3 regions of the Paenibacillus sp. LPE1-1-1.1 genome follow, and region 2 is predicted to be linked to each of the others. Evidence: predicted binding sites of a transcription regulator. Region 2 holds the regulator's gene; each other region holds the start of a gene.

Region 1 (5,297 bases), on a different contig from region 2:
GCGGTTCAACCCGTATAAGCCTCATCAGGTTAACTTTGGGCATATTCTAACGGATTTTGGTAGGTGACTGTAATGAAAAAAACTAAGCTGCCCGGTGAAAATATCAGCTTGAAAACAAAAAAGACAGAGGATCCATTGGTTATGCAGTGGCTGAATACGCAATCCAACCTCATGGATTCTCTCCGTTATTTGGTAGAGAACGAGATTGCGTTAAACGGCGTGCGGAATTTGCAGGCATTCGTTCCCATGGAGAGAAGCAGACTGCAGAGCTCCAACTCCCCAGCCATACCGCAAGAAAATGAAGCTCGTCCTCAAGTTTCTGCCGGCTTGGAGCAGATGGCAGCCGCGAAAGAAGAGGCTCCTGCTGCTCCGGTTGTTCCTGCAGCCGAGCCAGCGGTAGAGGAAGAATTCGATGATGATGATATTGAAGCTTGGAGTTAGACGCACATAGGAACTTTTGAAACGTTGAATTAGAGCAAAAATAACACTAAGTATTACTCGGTATTCCGAAGCACCATTAAGTGATGTTAAGTCACATTCGGTGGTGCTTAGGGGTGCTATTTTCGTTTTACCTAGAAAATTCCGGAAATGATTGAGCTGTATAAATGCAGTGACAAGACGTTCATTTCCATATACGATATAGGTACAGTGGAGGTTTATGGAGAGGAGCATCAGAGATAAACGAGCAAAAGCCATTTTATTATGAAAGCGCTGTAAATTTTATTGTTATTATTGTTTGTTGGGTTATGGTTGTTATTTTGTCGGCAGGATTCATGATTGAATTTTTTAAAGGGACCCGTCCGCTTTCTTTTGTGCTGCCGATCATTTCCGTTGGTTATATTTCGGTCATTGCAGGCACTTTTTTTTATAGGAATAACCCACTCACAAGGTATGTTAGGGTCGCCACCTTTAGTGGTTTTTTTATCATGTATGTATTTACTTTAATGACGGCTACGACATCCGTTACGTTTACTTTTGTATTTCCCTTAGCGACGTTATTTTGCATGTATGTCGATCGTTGGTTTATGTTCATCGTGTGCTCTTTTATTTTGCTGTTAAACGGTTTGTATATCGGAAACAAACTATACAGCGTGAGCAAGCAGGAAATCGGTGAGGCTGCCTATAACCAATTTACGACGACTATGCTTATCCATAGCTTTGTTTTGCTGTTGTTTATGTCCAGCTTAATCGCAATCGTTTACGTTTTCCATCGGCTTAGAAGAGCCATGGAGTATAAGGTGCAGGAAGCGCATCATGCCAAAGAAACGGGACAAAAGCTGTATGCGCAAGCAACCATTGACGGTCTGACAGGCGTATTCAACCGCAGGCATTTTGTGGAGAAGGTAAGAGAGCAGCTTAGCGGGACAGGCATTTCTTTCTCCTTATTGCTTTTGGATATCGATGATTTCAAAAAGGTGAACGATGTACACGGGCATTTGGCAGGTGATCAGGTGCTTATAACGATCTCTAATTTACTGCGGCAGGCTTATGCGGACATTGGAATGGTTGGCAGAGTGGGCGGCGAGGAATTTGCGGTATTCCTGCAGGGAAGAAGCGAGGACGAGAGCCTGGAAATGGCTGAAGGCTTGCGTGAAATGCTAAAGCAAACCGAGATCGCGATAAACGGGGAAAAACTGATTTCCGTTACGACCAGCGGCGGTATCGCGTATACGGACAGAAGCGGCATGACCTTCGAAGAGCTGTTCCAGCTGGCCGATAAAGCTCTGTACACCTCGAAGGATTCAGGTAAGAACCAAATTACGAAGGCACAGCCCGGCTAAATTTAATAAGGATGTTCGTGTAAAATGAACAAAAAAAAGAAGGAGGGCAAGATGCCCGCCTTCTTTTTTTGTGTGTATATTAGTACGCAAGTGCGAATAGACCGTGGATATGCGACAGGTAGCGGACATTACTTGCTTCCTTCATCAGGGATGCAGGCAAGCCTTTCAGTTGTGTCGCGTTTCCGCCGATTGTACCTACGCCGTCTTTACGGCCTAGGCTTCCAAGCGTTCCGGAGAATACAGGAACGAATTTATCCATTACGCCGCCTTTGATTTGAACCGATAGGTTGTAGCCTACCGTTTCGCCCATTTGCCAAGCAAGCTGAGCCGTTGGAGGATAAGGACGGTCGCCGCCCTCTGGGAATACGACTGCACAGTCGCCGGCAAGGAATACATCGGCATGCGAAGTCGATTGAAGAGTTGGCGTAACGGTCGAGCGGCCGCGGTCCTCTGCAAGGCCGCTGCTGCCGACTACCGGATTGCCTTTTACGCCGCCTGTCCAAATGATGGTGCTCGATTCGATCGTGCGTCCGTCTTTAAGCGAAACAGAGCTTTTTGTTGCTTCCGTGATGGCTACGCTCGTAATGAAGTTTACGCCGCGTTTCTCAAGGCTTGTAACCGCACGGTCGATCAACACTTTCGGGAAGATTGGCAGAACAGCAGGGCCTGCTTCTACGCAATATAACGAAATGTCATTGAAGTCGATGCCTTTGCTGCGGCATACTTCTGGAAGTCTGTCAGCGAATTCGCCGACAAGCTCAACGCCGGTCAAGCCGCCGCCGCCAACAACGATCGTTGCGTCAGCTTTGTTGCCTGATTTCTTATAAGCGTCAAGGCGCTCTTCCACATGCTTGCGGATGCGGTTAGCATCGGCAACGGATTTAAGAACAAGGCTGTTCTCTTCCAGGCCAGGAATACCGAAGTAGTTTGTTTCACTGCCCAGTGCAACAACAAGGGTATCGTACTTTTGTACTTGGCCGCTTGCAAGAACGACTTGTTTATCGTTTGGTTTAATTTCTTTCACCGAATCAACGATGATATTCACTTGCTTGTCGCCAAGAAGCTTGCTCAGCGGCAGCGCAACGGCTTGCTCAGCGATCGTGTCTCCGGCAAGTCTGTGCAGCTCAGTGATGATTTGGTGTGTAGGGTAACGGTTAACGATTGTGATGCTTGCTTCTGCTGCAGTCAGGTGCTTGCGGGCTGTTAGAGCTGTAAGAAGACCGCCGTAACCGCCACCAAGAATTAAAATTTGCTTCGACATGTTCATCCTCCGTTCGTTCTATGCGTAATCAGTATATTATGCTTTTTCGTTTTTACGTTCAGACAGCACACTAAGGAATGCTTGTGCAAAGCGCAGCGTTTTTTGAACTTCCGGATCTTTCAGCATTTTCAACATAGCGAACAAGCCAACAGAAGTGTTAGCCGCTTCTTGCGAACGCTCGCCAGCCTCGATTGCTGCAGTTGCGATCCCTTTTGCTTTCTCTTGCACCGGTTTGACGAATTCACCGATACCTTGAGCGAAATCGTTGATCAATACTTTGTCTGTAGCGATGTTTTGCGCGAAATCATACGCTTTGGTCATTAGTGTTACCATTTCAGCTAATTTCGGAAGGTTATCCACGAGCACAGTCAGCGACTGTTGAACCTCCGGCTTCATTAATTGATCAAGTACATCTAACGATTGCTTTTCTTCAGCCAGGCTTGCTGCTACCTCTTGTCCAGCAGATGGTTGTGACATTATAGAATGTCCTCCTTTACGTTAATTTGAAAGTAAGTTATGGTCTCAATTGTGCCATTCGCTAGAAGCGGGCGTACATCCCTAAAGTTTGTTACACTTTTCACATAGTTTCTCAAATAGATGACTGTGCGTTAGTAACAGCCTTACCCAAGATGCTTGGAGAAGGATGAGTTAGCGAGCATGACGTAATCGGATTGAACCCTTTGTTTCTATTCTACATCGTTTTCATCAAAAGTTAAAAAGAAATTTAATACTTTTGGCAAAAAAATATTGCATTTTGTTATCAAGGACAGGCGAATGCATGCATTTTGTCGATATTAACACCATTTTTTGGTTATTTGGTTGTTGCCGGATCGGTTGATGAGTTTGGTTCCAATACAAATATGCGCGAGTGCCCTTCCATAAGATATGATGAAAAGAGCCAATCGAATCCACAGACATGATAAAAAATGACGAGCATAAGGAGAAGAAGAACCATGCAGCCGTTTACGCAGAGAGTCATCGCCATCATTCAAGCCATTCCGGAAGGGGCCGTAATGACTTATGGTCAGATAGCGGAGTTAGCCGGAAGCCGCAGAGGCGCAAGACAGGTGGTCCGGATTTTACATTCGCTAAGCGGCATTCATAATCTTCCCTGGCACAGGGTAGTTAATGCAAAAGGCGAAATTGCAATTACGGATGAAGAAGCCCGCTATATGCAGATTCTTTACTTAAACGGAGAGGGAGTTGCAACGAGCGGGGATGGACGAGTCGATTTGAGCAAATACCGTTATCATGCCGTCACCGAGGAGGAAAGCTAACCGCTTGGCATCAAGGGTTAGCTTTTTTTGCTGCTCAACAGCCACAGCTTTATTAAATATCTCTGCGCAGCGCCTTTAGGACATCAATTTCGGTTGCGCGGCGGGCTGGCTGCATGCCGGACAAAATAGCAATGCCGATACTGATTGCTGCAGAAACCCAGATTAATGTCATAGGAATATAGCTGAAAATAAAGCCTGCAGGCTCGCTGTCCTCATTTTGACTGCTTAAAATGATTGGAATCAATTGGTTTGCCGCAAAGCTGACGAGAAAGGCGACTGCCGTTCCGATGAGTGTGCCCGATACTCCGATAAAACTGCTTTCCAGGAGGAAGATGCTCCGAATCGAGGATGGCGACGCGCCGATCGCTTTCATGATGCCGATGTCCTGCGTTCGCTCGGTAACCGCCATCGTCATCGTATTATAAATGCCGATTGCAGCGATCAGCACTGCGATTGCGCCTACGAATAGAAGACCCAGCTTTACGAACAAGAATATCGAATCGACCTTTTTCAGCTCGCTCGCCACGGAGTAGGCATTGTAGCCATTATCCTTAATCGTTTTGGCGATACGAGTGACATGCTGCATGTCGTCCGCGTATACAAGCACATTTTGATAATGGTCCAGAAGCCGCTGCTCCTCTGCAGGCAGCAAGGTGATTACCGATGCGATAGCGCTTTGATCCATGACTACGCTGTAATCCTGCAGCCATTCCTTAGCGGGCTGCTTCAATATGCCAACGACCTCAGCATCTAGCGCGATGGATTGGGTTTCTTTAATGGCTGCATCGGCTGGCTGCTTCAACGTAATCTTTATCGTCTTATTTAACAAACGGCCCGAGTAGGGTTGAGCTGGGTTAGACGGTAGACGCAGCGATTCTGCAAAGTGATAGCCTACGAGTATTTCATGCTCGTTTGTCGGGAATCTTCCTTCGGCTAGCTCCAGCTTGCCGTGCTGCTCCGCCTCCATGACCGTAAATA
Region 2 (5,297 bases):
TTCCGCAATATCAAACATAGACGCATACCATAGATCTTCAAGCTGCTTATTCGATTTCCCTTTAAACTTCAACGTAAGCACACGGTTATCGAATACATCCTTGCCGTTTGCCTCTATTCTCTCATATACATCGCGAAGATTCGCATCCTCGTTCAATTCTATCGTTATGGTTACCTGCTCGTTATCCATTACCGGCTTATCTGAAGAAACAACGCCGGCTACATCTTTCGCAACCTGTTCTAACGGTGCTGCAACAGCCACTTGATTGTAAATGGCCCAGCCTCCGAATAAAACGGAAGCCGAAATGGCAGCCGTAATCACTATAGGTATCACTCGCGGTCTCAACATTTGCAAAATCCCTCCCGCAGCATTTTATATGGTCATTCCGTATATCAATTCCTCTATACGAGAGTATATCATACTTTGGGGCAAGATGCGTACTGCAAAAATAGGAAAGGAGCCTTACGGCTCCGTCCTCGATGGCAGCTTATAGGAATCAATGAAGGCTCCATTATCAAAACGATAGAAATCATAATGATAGCGAGCCGGATTTTCTCCGTCGCTGTAATATATTTCCCATACCCGCTGATCATCAAGCAGGCCGGGCTGAATTCTTTTCACAACTGCATTCGGCTGTTTGCCTTTAAACGTATTTTTAAGGTTTTGCTCGGAAATTCCCTCTGATGCTTTGATCACCTCGGACAGCTTCTCCTCTGTTAACCATACAAATACGTTTTCATTCTCTTTATTGATGCCTTCGATAACCCATGTTTCTTTATCCCATGTATGATGATAGACCTTGTCGACCTCAGTAAGCCCGGCAGCTTCTATGGCTTGCTTCTTGGCTGCTTTAATCGCCGTCCATTGCGAATCCTGTATATCACGGAAATAAATAAACCCGACTGTTAAAAGCAGCAAGAGACAGGCGACGATAACGAATAACCATCGCTGCAGCGTCATGAACGGCGGACGTTTCCTTGCTGTGGCGCGCATTAGGCGTTAAGCAAGCGATCGAAGCTCGCCTGCGCCTCATAGCGAATTTTCTCCTCGTCGAGTAAGGTGCATTCGCCGTTTTTCAAAACCTGGCGCCCGTCGATCCATACATGACGGACATCCCGGCCGGAACCGGAATAAACCAAATGCGACATCATATCTGTCTTTGGATAGAAATGAGGCTGCTCGATATCTATCGCAATGAAATCCGCTTTCTTGCCCACCTTAAGGCTGCCAAGCTGATCCTCCTGCCAGATCGATTTTGCACCGTAAATTGTGCCGAGCTTCAATGCTTCCGAAGCCGGTATAGCCGTTGGATCACCCGATACGCCTTTATGCAGCAATGCCGCGAAACGGATTTCTTCGAATAGGTCGAGGTTATTATTGCTTGCTACGCTGTCTGTACCTAAGGATACCGTTACGCCTGCCCGCAGCAGTTTCGGCACGCGGGCGATTCCGCTTGCCAGCTTTAGATTGCTAACGGGATTATGCGATACGGCTACCCCCTTGGCTGCAAGCAATTCAATCTCGGCGTCATTCAAATGAACCGCGTGGGCAACGAGTGCCGGACGCGAGAAAAATCCTAGGCGATCCAAATGCTCGACGGGGCGGAGACCGTAGTCTCTGACATTTTGCTCAACCTCGGCGAGGGTCTCCGACATATGGGTGTGCAGAGGCAAATTGTAATCATGCGCGGCCTGCACGAAACGTTCAATATATTCAGGAGGACAAGTATATGGCGCATGCGGCGAGATCATCGTCGTAATTCTGCCGTCCGCTTTACCGTTCCAATCGCGCGCAAAAGCAATCGCTTCCGTGAGCTTGGCTTCTTGCACCGCAGGCGGACATAGACCGATAACGCCCCTCGTCAAAACGCCTCGGATTCCGCTTTGTTCAACCATTTGCGCAACCTGGTCCATGCGGTCGTACATATCAACGAATGCCGTTGTTCCTGAACGCAGCATTTCCACGATGGCAAGTGCACTGCCGGCGCGTGTATCTTGGTCCACGTATTTGCCTTCCATCGGCCACATCTTCTGTTCCAGCCAAACCTGCAAATTTTGGTCATCCGAATAGCCGCGAAGCAAGCTCATGGCGGCGTGGCCATGCGTATTGATAAGACCAGGCATAAAAGCGAGCTTGCTGCCGTCTATCTTTTGAACCGCTTCAGAAAGCTGCTCGGGAGCCGCCGTGCCTATGTACGTAATCCGGTCGCCGGTAACGACCATATGTCCCTTGAATGACGGGTTTTCATCATCCATAGTTATAAACAAACCATTTTCAATCCAAATCTGACTCATTCTGCGTTTCTCCTTCTCTAACTAAATAATAGGCTATGCTTAGCAATTCCCTCGTAAAATCCGCATTTTGAATGCGCACCTCATCGGGCACCCGCAAAATAGCCGGCGCGAAGTTTAGAATGCCCTCCACGCCAGCCTCCACGAATTGATTAGCGACGTTTTGCGCCTCAAAGGCTGGAACCGTGATGATCCCGATCCGTATTTTTTGTTCCTCAACCGTAGCGTTAAGTTCGCTCATTGGCAGTACGGTCAAATTATTGATACTCGTACCGATCTTGCTGGGATGCACATCGAAAACCGCAGTGATTTGCATATTATCCTTGGAGTATTTGTTGTAATTGCACAAAGCATGCCCCAAATTCCCCGCGCCGACAAGCGCAACTTTAATCGTCTGGTCAACCTTTAGAATCTGGCGGATTTTTTCTATCAAATATACAACGTCGTATCCGACGCCTTTTCGGCCAAATTCACCGAAGTATGCAAGATCCTTGCGGATTTGTGCCGGATTCAAATCAAGCTTTGTGCCTAAGTCTTGGGAAGAAACGGTTTGAATTTCTCGATTCACCATTTCATTCAATACTTGGAGATAAACAGGAAGCCTTCTGACGACAGCCTCCGATATTTTCGTTTGCTTCATCGCTTCTCCTCCTCCGTGCTTGTTTCGTTGTGGTGAACCAATGTTTCGGCTGCCTTCCCATCGCTTAACCACTCCCGCATCCGCAGGATCATTTGGTCCGTATGCATCGTTTCGATCTTGGGCCCAGGCAAGGAGTACAAGAAATGCTTGCCGTAATAGGTGTCGATCACCCTTGTATCGTAAATGATTACGATTCCTTTATCCTGAGACGTTCTTACCAAACGGCCGAACCCCTGCTTAAAGCGAATGACGGCTTGCGGTATAGACAGCTTCATGAACGGGTTTTGCTTTTGACGCTGCAGCATTTCCGCTTTTGCTTCCGCCAACGGATGGCTGGGCGGCTGGAATGGCAGACGCACGATCGCAAGGCAGATCAGCGCTTCGCCCGGTATGTCTACGCCCTCCCAGAAGCTGCTTGTGCCGAGCAATACCGATTCAGGCGTTTGCCGAAAGCGCCTAGTAAGCTTTGTTCGGTTCCCGCTGTCGATGCCTTGCCCCAACACTTGGATGCCAGAGACGGTTAGCTTTTCTTTTAACGGCTCGTATACTTGCTTAAGCATCCGGTACGAAGTAAACAATACAAGCATGCGGCCCTTCGTTTCCTTGGCTGCATCCGCAAGCGACGCGACCAGCATTTCCAAGTACGTGTCATCGACGGATACTCCCTTCAAAACAGGGAAGTTCCTCGGGATGACCACCAGCGCTTGTTCCCTATAATTAAACGGAGAGGGAAGCTGCACGGTTTTTAACCTGCCTTGTTCTTCATACCCCGTCAAGCCTAATTGCTCTTCGGCATATTGAAATGATTTCTGGACGGATAACGTTGCAGACGTCAGCACGATGCTTTCTTTTACATCGAAAAAGTACTTTTGCAGCTGAGCGCTCACATCGACGGGAACGCCGTAAAGCTGCACGGAGCGATAACGGTAAACGCTGCTTGCTTCGATCCAAAACACGGAATCCGTCAGCTCCAATTTGATAAAGGTCCGGAGTTCATCCTTCAGACGGGTTAAATCGCGGACAGCTCCGTTCAGATCCGTTATTAGCGCCTGCACGGCTGAATCGTCAACGCGGTCTTTAATGTCCGTTACCATCTTGTCTACGGTACGAACCACGCGGTTAAGCTCGGTATGCAAATTCCCCTCTACCGTAACCCCGTCCTCCCAGCCTGCGGGAAGCTCGTTTTTTTTCAGCCTGCAAACCGATTGTCCGTTTTCGGTCGGGCCATCCGTTGACGTAGACGTGAAGCTGTAGAACATTTCAAACAGCTTATCCCAATGCTCTTTTATTTCTTGAAAAATGGGAATAACCGTATCGATCGTCTCTAACCAGGAAGCCTGATGGGCGTCATCCTCATACAGTAGCTTTTGACGAAGCCCCGGCAACAGCCCTGAACGCGCATCTTTATAGAGACGGAGCACGGCCTGCGTCAAGGAAAAATAATTGATCTGCATGCCAAGATGCTTGCCCGCCACCTCTTCCACATGATGCGCTTCATCAATAATAAGATGTGTGTACGTAGGCAGTAAGCGATGATCCGCTTGGACATCGGTAAACAGCATGGAATGATTCGTTATGGTAACATCGGCTATGTTTGATTCATGCTTTGCCCGGTGGTAAAAACATCGCTTAAACCATGGACAGGCACGATTCAAGCATGAATCCGTATCGCTCGCCACGGTCGACCAGAAATCGGAGCCTTTGTTGCCGAAATTCAGTTCTTCTTGATCGCCGGTCTCCGTCTCACCCAGCCAAACGACCATTTGCGCTGCCGTAACCGTATCTTCAATCGGAGAAACCAAGTCCTTTGTGTTTACTTTTCCTTCAAATTTTCGCAGACATAAATAGTTGCCTCTGCCTTTGAAGATAGAAGCTTTGAATTCAAAAGGTAAAATTTCATCCAAAAGAGGCAAGTCACGTTGTCTCAGCTGTTCCTGCAAATTAATCGTATGCGTGCTTACAACGACTTTTTTACCGTTTTGAATGCCATAATAAAGCGCGGGAATTAAATAGCCCAGCGACTTACCCGTGCCCGTGCCCGCCTCGATCAGCAAATGCTGGTTTTGGTTAAGAGCGCTGTACACCTCTTGAAACATTGCGACCTGCGCTTCCCGCTCTTCATAATTTTCGAACTTTTGTTCAAAACGGTGCCTGACATCGGCTAAGTAGTTATCGAATGAGACATCCGTTAACGGCATCGAATTAACGCTGCCTGCGCGCGGCGGCTGTTCGTCGCTCCATTCCCGCACTTTTAGAGCGAATTGATTGAAGTAATCATATTCATTGGATTCGAATACGGTCCGATACTCCATTTCCTGCTGGGTATGCTTAATAAACCAGCTTAAATCGCTTCCGTCATCAACAAG
Region 3 (5,297 bases), on a different contig from region 2:
TTCCCGACATCAATGACGAGGATCAAAGCGGCTCCCCACCCTTCTTCGCATTCAAATCCAAGCTGATATCCAGCGCATGGAAGGAGTAAGTCAATCCGCCTACCGAAATGACATCCACGCCACAATCTGCAATACCCTTTATCGTCTCTAGTGAAACGCCGCCGGACGCCTCAACAATGACATGAGGAGAGGTCGCTTTTATAAGGGCTACCGAATCCTTCATCAAAGCTGGGGCCATGTTGTCCAGCATAATGATATCTGCTCCGCAAGCCAGCGCTTCGCCTACCTGCTCAAGCGATTCCGTCTCGACTTCGATTTTCATCGTATGCGGAATTTTGCTGCGGGCGGCCTCAACCGCGGCGCGAATGCCGCCAGAGCCTTTAATATGGTTATCCTTAATCATCACGGCATCATACAAACCAAACCGATGATTAGCTCCGCCGCCTACGCGCACCGCGTATTTCTCCAGCATGCGGTGACCTGGCGTTGTTTTGCGCGTATCGACAAGCCGAACCGGAAGCCCCTCAAGCGCATCGACAAAAGCGCGAGTCTTGGTCGCTATGCCTGACAGCCTTTGCATCAAATTAAGCGCAAGGCGCTCACCAATGAGCAAGCTGTGCGTGCTGCCCTCCACTGTAGCGATCACGGTTCCTTTACTCACGCTGTCACCGTCCTGCACATTCGGAAGGAATGCAAGCGATGGATCCACAACCTCAAACACAAGCTTCGCAATCGGAAGCCCCGCGATAATACCGCTTTCTTTGACATGAATAACCGCCTTCGAACGCGAATCCCTGGGAATCGTCGTCTCCGTCGTTATATCTCCGCTGCCTATATCCTCAGCCAGCCAGCCGCGGATTTGCTCGCGAACTGCTGCATCATAACCGCCTGCCGTCCATTCATACATCCTCTATTCGCTCCTCCGTCAATCCATATAGACGGTGCAACACCGTATGCTTTCTCCACATCACATCGTCGCGTACCGGGAAATCCTCGCGGTAATGCGCACCGCGGCTTTCCTCGCGCGAGAGCGCAGCTTCCGTAGTTAGCAGCGCGCACGTTAGCAAATTAGCAAATTCATACTCTTCGCGCTCTGTAAGTATCGATTGATAAATCGGCAGCTGCCGCTTCAATTCCTCAAGCCCTTTTTCAAGACCCTTGGCATCTCTCCGCAAGCCTGCATACCGCACCATAATTTTTTGCAGCTTAAGCCGTCTCTCTACGACTGCCTGTATCGGCGTGCTGCTGCGTTCGGTTTCATTCTCGATAACAGGCTGAACCGAATGGCTTGGAAGCTCGTCTATTCGCTTTACGATTCTTCTCCCAAAGACAATCGCTTCGGAGAGCGAGTTGCTGGCAAGCCGATTCGCTCCGTGTACGCCGGTTGACGAAACTTCTCCGCAAGCGAACAAGCGCTTTATATTCGTTTCCCCATTTAGATCGGTTTTCACTCCGCCCATCATATAATGCATAGCCGGCGCAACCGGTATCCAGTCCGAGGTTAGGTCTAGTCCATATTTCAAGCAGTATTCATATATAGTAGGAAAACGATGTTTGACCATTTCCGCTGATTCATGCGTAATATCAATATAAACAAAGGTCGACTTCGTCTCTTCCATTTCGCTGACGATCGCGCGCGCCACGACATCCCTTGGAGCGAGCTCCAGCTGCTCATGATAACGATCCATGAAGCGTTCTCCCTTAATATTGCGAAGATACGCCCCTTCACCCCGTACAGCTTCCGAAATCAGAAATCTCGGTGCACCCGGATAACAGAGCGAGGTTGGATGAAACTGAATAAACTCTACGTCTTGTATGTAAGCGCCCGCTCGATAAGCCATTGCGATACCGTCTCCCGTTGCGACTTCAGGATTGGTTGTATACCGGTACAGCTGACCCGCGCCGCCTGAGCTGAGAATAACCGCTTTCCCCTTAACGAATAACCGCTGACCGCCAGGCTTTTGTACGATGGCACCGCAGCAAACGCCGTCCTGCGTAACCAGATCGATGACGAAATGGTCATCCCAAACTTCGATTTTCGGATTGGCAACCGCTGTTTCGGACAAAGCCCGTACAATTTCGAAGCCGGTAGCATCGCCATTGGCATGTAAAATACGCCGCTGGCTGTGCGCGCCTTCCTTCGTAAGCGCAAATTCGCCATTTTCCAAATCGAACTGCGTGCCCATTTGGATCAAACGGCGAACGCCTTTTGGCCCTTCGTGAACGAGTATATCGACGGCTTCATTCGAGCATAAGCCCGCGCCGGCTATAAGCGTATCCTGCCTATGGTATGCTGGCGAATCCTCGTCCGAAATCACGGCGGCAATACCGCCCTGCGCATAACGAGTGTTGCTGTCCAGCAGCGATTTTTTCGTAATCATTAGGACCGAGTTGTTTTCACTTGCCCGTATAGCGGTAAAAAGACCGGCAATGCCGGCCCCGATAACGATCACATCTTTTTCAATAACAGGCAGCTCATTCAGCTGCACATCAACTAAATATCTGGGAATCATCATGGCTCCTCCAAGGGTAAACGGCAAAAGCCGACCTTTTGCTGGGCTGCTTATGTCTCATAATGAAAAATAAACATAAAATAAAGGCATAGCTTAGCGATTCTTATATTTTAAGCATAGGAGCAGCGCCTATTACTTCACGAGTAACATGCGCTCCAAGGATAAACGGGCTTGATCCGCAACATGTGGCGGTACATAAATTTGAGGCTGCATCGTCTCTAACGCCTTAACGAGTTTCTTCAAATTATTAACCTTCATGTTAGGGCAAACCAAATATTTAGATGCAAAATGGAACGTTTTGCCCGGGCTGTCTAAACGCAGCTGGTAGCCTGTACCATCCTCCGTGCCCACGATAAACTCTTGGCAATCCGATTCTTTACAATATTTTATGATAGCGGTTGTGCTGCCTACAAAGTCGCCAAGTTCAACAACTTCCGGACGGCATTCGGGATGTACGACAAATTGCGCATTCGGGTATTTCGCTTTCATTTCTTCCACGTCTTTAACCGTAAGCATATCATGCGTATTGCAGTAACCTTCCCAGATAATCATTTTCTTATCGGTATTCTGCTGCACATAATGGCCCAGGTTTTTGTCCGGTACCCAAATAACCTCGTCACCCTCAACGGAATTGACGACTTTAACCGCATTCGCCGACGTACAGCAGATGTCAGTCTCCGCTTTGATTTCAGCAGACGAGTTGATGTAAGTGACGACCTTTGCATTCGGATGCTGAGCCTTCAGCTTACGCAGGCCATCCACGCTTACCATGTCCGCCATCGGGCAGCCGGCACGCTCATCGGGAATAATAACCGTTTTGTTTGGCGCCAAAATCTTTGCGCTCTCGCCCATAAAATGAACGCCGCAAAAAACGATGACTTCGGCATCGGTTTGGGCTGCCTTCTGCGCAAGCAGGAAGGAGTCCCCGCGGAAATCGGCAACCTCTTGAATTTCATCACGCTGGTAATAATGGGCTAAAATGATCGCATTCCGTTCTTTCTTCAACTGTAACAACCGTTCACGCAGCTCTCGGTTTTGCTCCGCCTTGCGTTCCAGTGCCAGTGCTTCCACAGTAGATCCTCTCCTCTTATGAGGGATGGGGGATAATGCCCATTCCGTTATACGGCAAGCACAACTTTGTGAATTGATGCACAAACTTAGAAAGTCGCTTACCTATAGTTTAAACCAAAAGGGATAAATTCATTTGATTAAGTTTTAATTTACACGCGGTGGATGCTACTGTCAATGTATTAAAGGCCATTTTAGGGCAGCAAGTCAAAATTAATTATTTTGCAGGCCGTCTCCGGGCAACCTTCGGCGAAAACGAGCCTTTTATTGCAACGTACAAGGTTAAACAGGGCCTGTGCGCTATGCTCTTTTATAAATAGAAAAGGTCTCTCTCCGTTTTGGAAAGAGACCGTCGATCAATTAACGCTTCGCAGGATCGTAAGGCTGCCCAAGCGCCGATGGAGCATTCGAGCGGCCGACAGCGCCAGCTAGAACGATGAGCGTCAAAATATAGGGCAGCATGTAGAAAAATTCAGCCGGAATTTGCTGTGCGAACTCAAAGCGCTGCATAAAGCTTCTGAGCGCCTGCGCGAGTCCAAAGAACATCGCCGCGCCAACGACGCCGAGCGGGTTCCACTTGCCGAAAATCAGTGCCGCGAGCGCGATAAAGCCTTGACCGGAGATCGTGTTATGCGCAAAGCTGCTTGTCGTCGTCAACGTGATCGTTGCGCCGCCAAGACCCGCCAGAGCGCCGCTGAGAAGGACGCCAATGTAACGGTATTTCGTTACGCTGATGCCCACGGTGTCCGCAGAGCTTGGGTGCTCGCCAACCGCCCGCAGACGCAAGCCGAAAGGCGTACGGAACAAGACGAAGTAGCTGATAAAAGCAAGCGCGATAACGATATAAGTCGTCGGATACGCGGTGAAAATCGCTTTTCCGAGCAAAGGGATGTCCGATAAGAAAGGAATCTGCCACTTATGGAATACATTTTCCAAAAGCGGCGTTTGTCCTGATCCTGCATACAAGCTTTTGGTTAGATAAAGCGACAAACCGAGTGATAGGATATTAATAACCACACCCACGACGGTTTGGTCGGCCCGGAACGTTATCGTTGATATCGCATGCAATAAAGAGACCAGAACCCCGTAGATACCCGCAGCGATAAATCCGATCCATGGCGATACATTGCCCATACCTGCCTGTATGGCGTATTCGGTAGCGACTGCCGCAGCAAACGCGCCGGACACCATCAAGCCTTCCAGACCAATGTTAACGACGCCCGAGCGCTCGGAGTACATCCCGCCTAACGCCGCAAAAATGAGCGCGGTGGAGAACACGAGCGTAGTATTAATAAGCTGTCCAATGACATCGAGTACGTTCATTCTACACCGCCTCCTTCCGCTTGCTTGCACGTTTATTTAGAAAAGGCTTCAAGAACCATTTCACTAATCCATGCGAAGCAACGAAGAAAATAACGGCGCCGATGACGATCCGCACGACCTCTGGAGGTACGCCGGCACCAAAGCTCATGCCTGCCGAGCCGTAGCTAAGCCCGCCGAATAAAATGGCCCCAAGGAGTACGCCAATCGGCGTATTTCCCCCAAGAAGGGCAACCGCAATACCGTCGAAACCATAACCCGGCGAAGCGGCCATAACGGTCTGATTGCCGAAGACGCCCAAAATTTCAAAGACGCCGCCGAGTCCTGCGAAAATACCGCTAATAAACATCGATTTAACCATCGTGACATTGACGTTCATACCCGCATACTGAGCGG

What was found. The regulator Rex, encoded in region 2, represses fermentation and respiration genes when NADH is low (regulators of the CRP and FNR family bind a similar motif). The targets are predictions, from matches to a motif close to TTGTGAAATATTTCACAA.
Region 1: MRBLPE1_RS28415 (DUF1641 domain-containing protein) is a predicted target of Rex. The motif match lies at 3,608-3,625, and genes of this name have one in related genera.
Region 3: nadA (quinolinate synthase NadA) is a predicted target of Rex. The motif match lies at 3,651-3,668, and genes of this name have one in related genera.

The regions. Positions count from the first base shown of each region.
Region 1 is NZ_JBEGHY010000044.1:386,422-391,718, reverse strand. Features, by position in the region: gene MRBLPE1_RS28435 (ParM/StbA family protein) at 1-18, shown strand, start outside; gene MRBLPE1_RS28430 (hypothetical protein) at 73-441, shown strand; gene MRBLPE1_RS28425 (GGDEF domain-containing protein) at 774-1,781, shown strand; gene MRBLPE1_RS28420 (NAD(P)/FAD-dependent oxidoreductase) at 1,861-3,042, opposite strand; gene MRBLPE1_RS28415 (DUF1641 domain-containing protein) at 3,079-3,519, opposite strand; gene MRBLPE1_RS28410 (MGMT family protein) at 3,996-4,319, shown strand; gene MRBLPE1_RS28405 (ABC transporter permease) at 4,372-5,297, opposite strand, start outside.
Region 2 is NZ_JBEGHY010000023.1:756,928-762,224, forward strand. Features, by position in the region: gene MRBLPE1_RS20075 (hypothetical protein) at 1-348, opposite strand, end outside; gene MRBLPE1_RS20080 (DUF5590 domain-containing protein) at 463-960, opposite strand; gene MRBLPE1_RS20085 (amidohydrolase) at 993-2,294, opposite strand; gene MRBLPE1_RS20090 (redox-sensing transcriptional repressor Rex) at 2,275-2,931, opposite strand; gene dinG (ATP-dependent DNA helicase DinG) at 2,928-5,297, opposite strand, start outside.
Region 3 is NZ_JBEGHY010000048.1:13,924-19,220, forward strand. Features, by position in the region: gene MRBLPE1_RS32785 (type III pantothenate kinase) at 1-26, opposite strand, end outside; gene nadC (carboxylating nicotinate-nucleotide diphosphorylase) at 23-907, opposite strand; gene nadB (L-aspartate oxidase) at 900-2,513, opposite strand; gene nadA (quinolinate synthase NadA) at 2,646-3,584, opposite strand; gene MRBLPE1_RS32805 (ABC transporter permease) at 3,942-4,904, opposite strand; gene MRBLPE1_RS32810 (ABC transporter permease) at 4,906-5,297, opposite strand, start outside.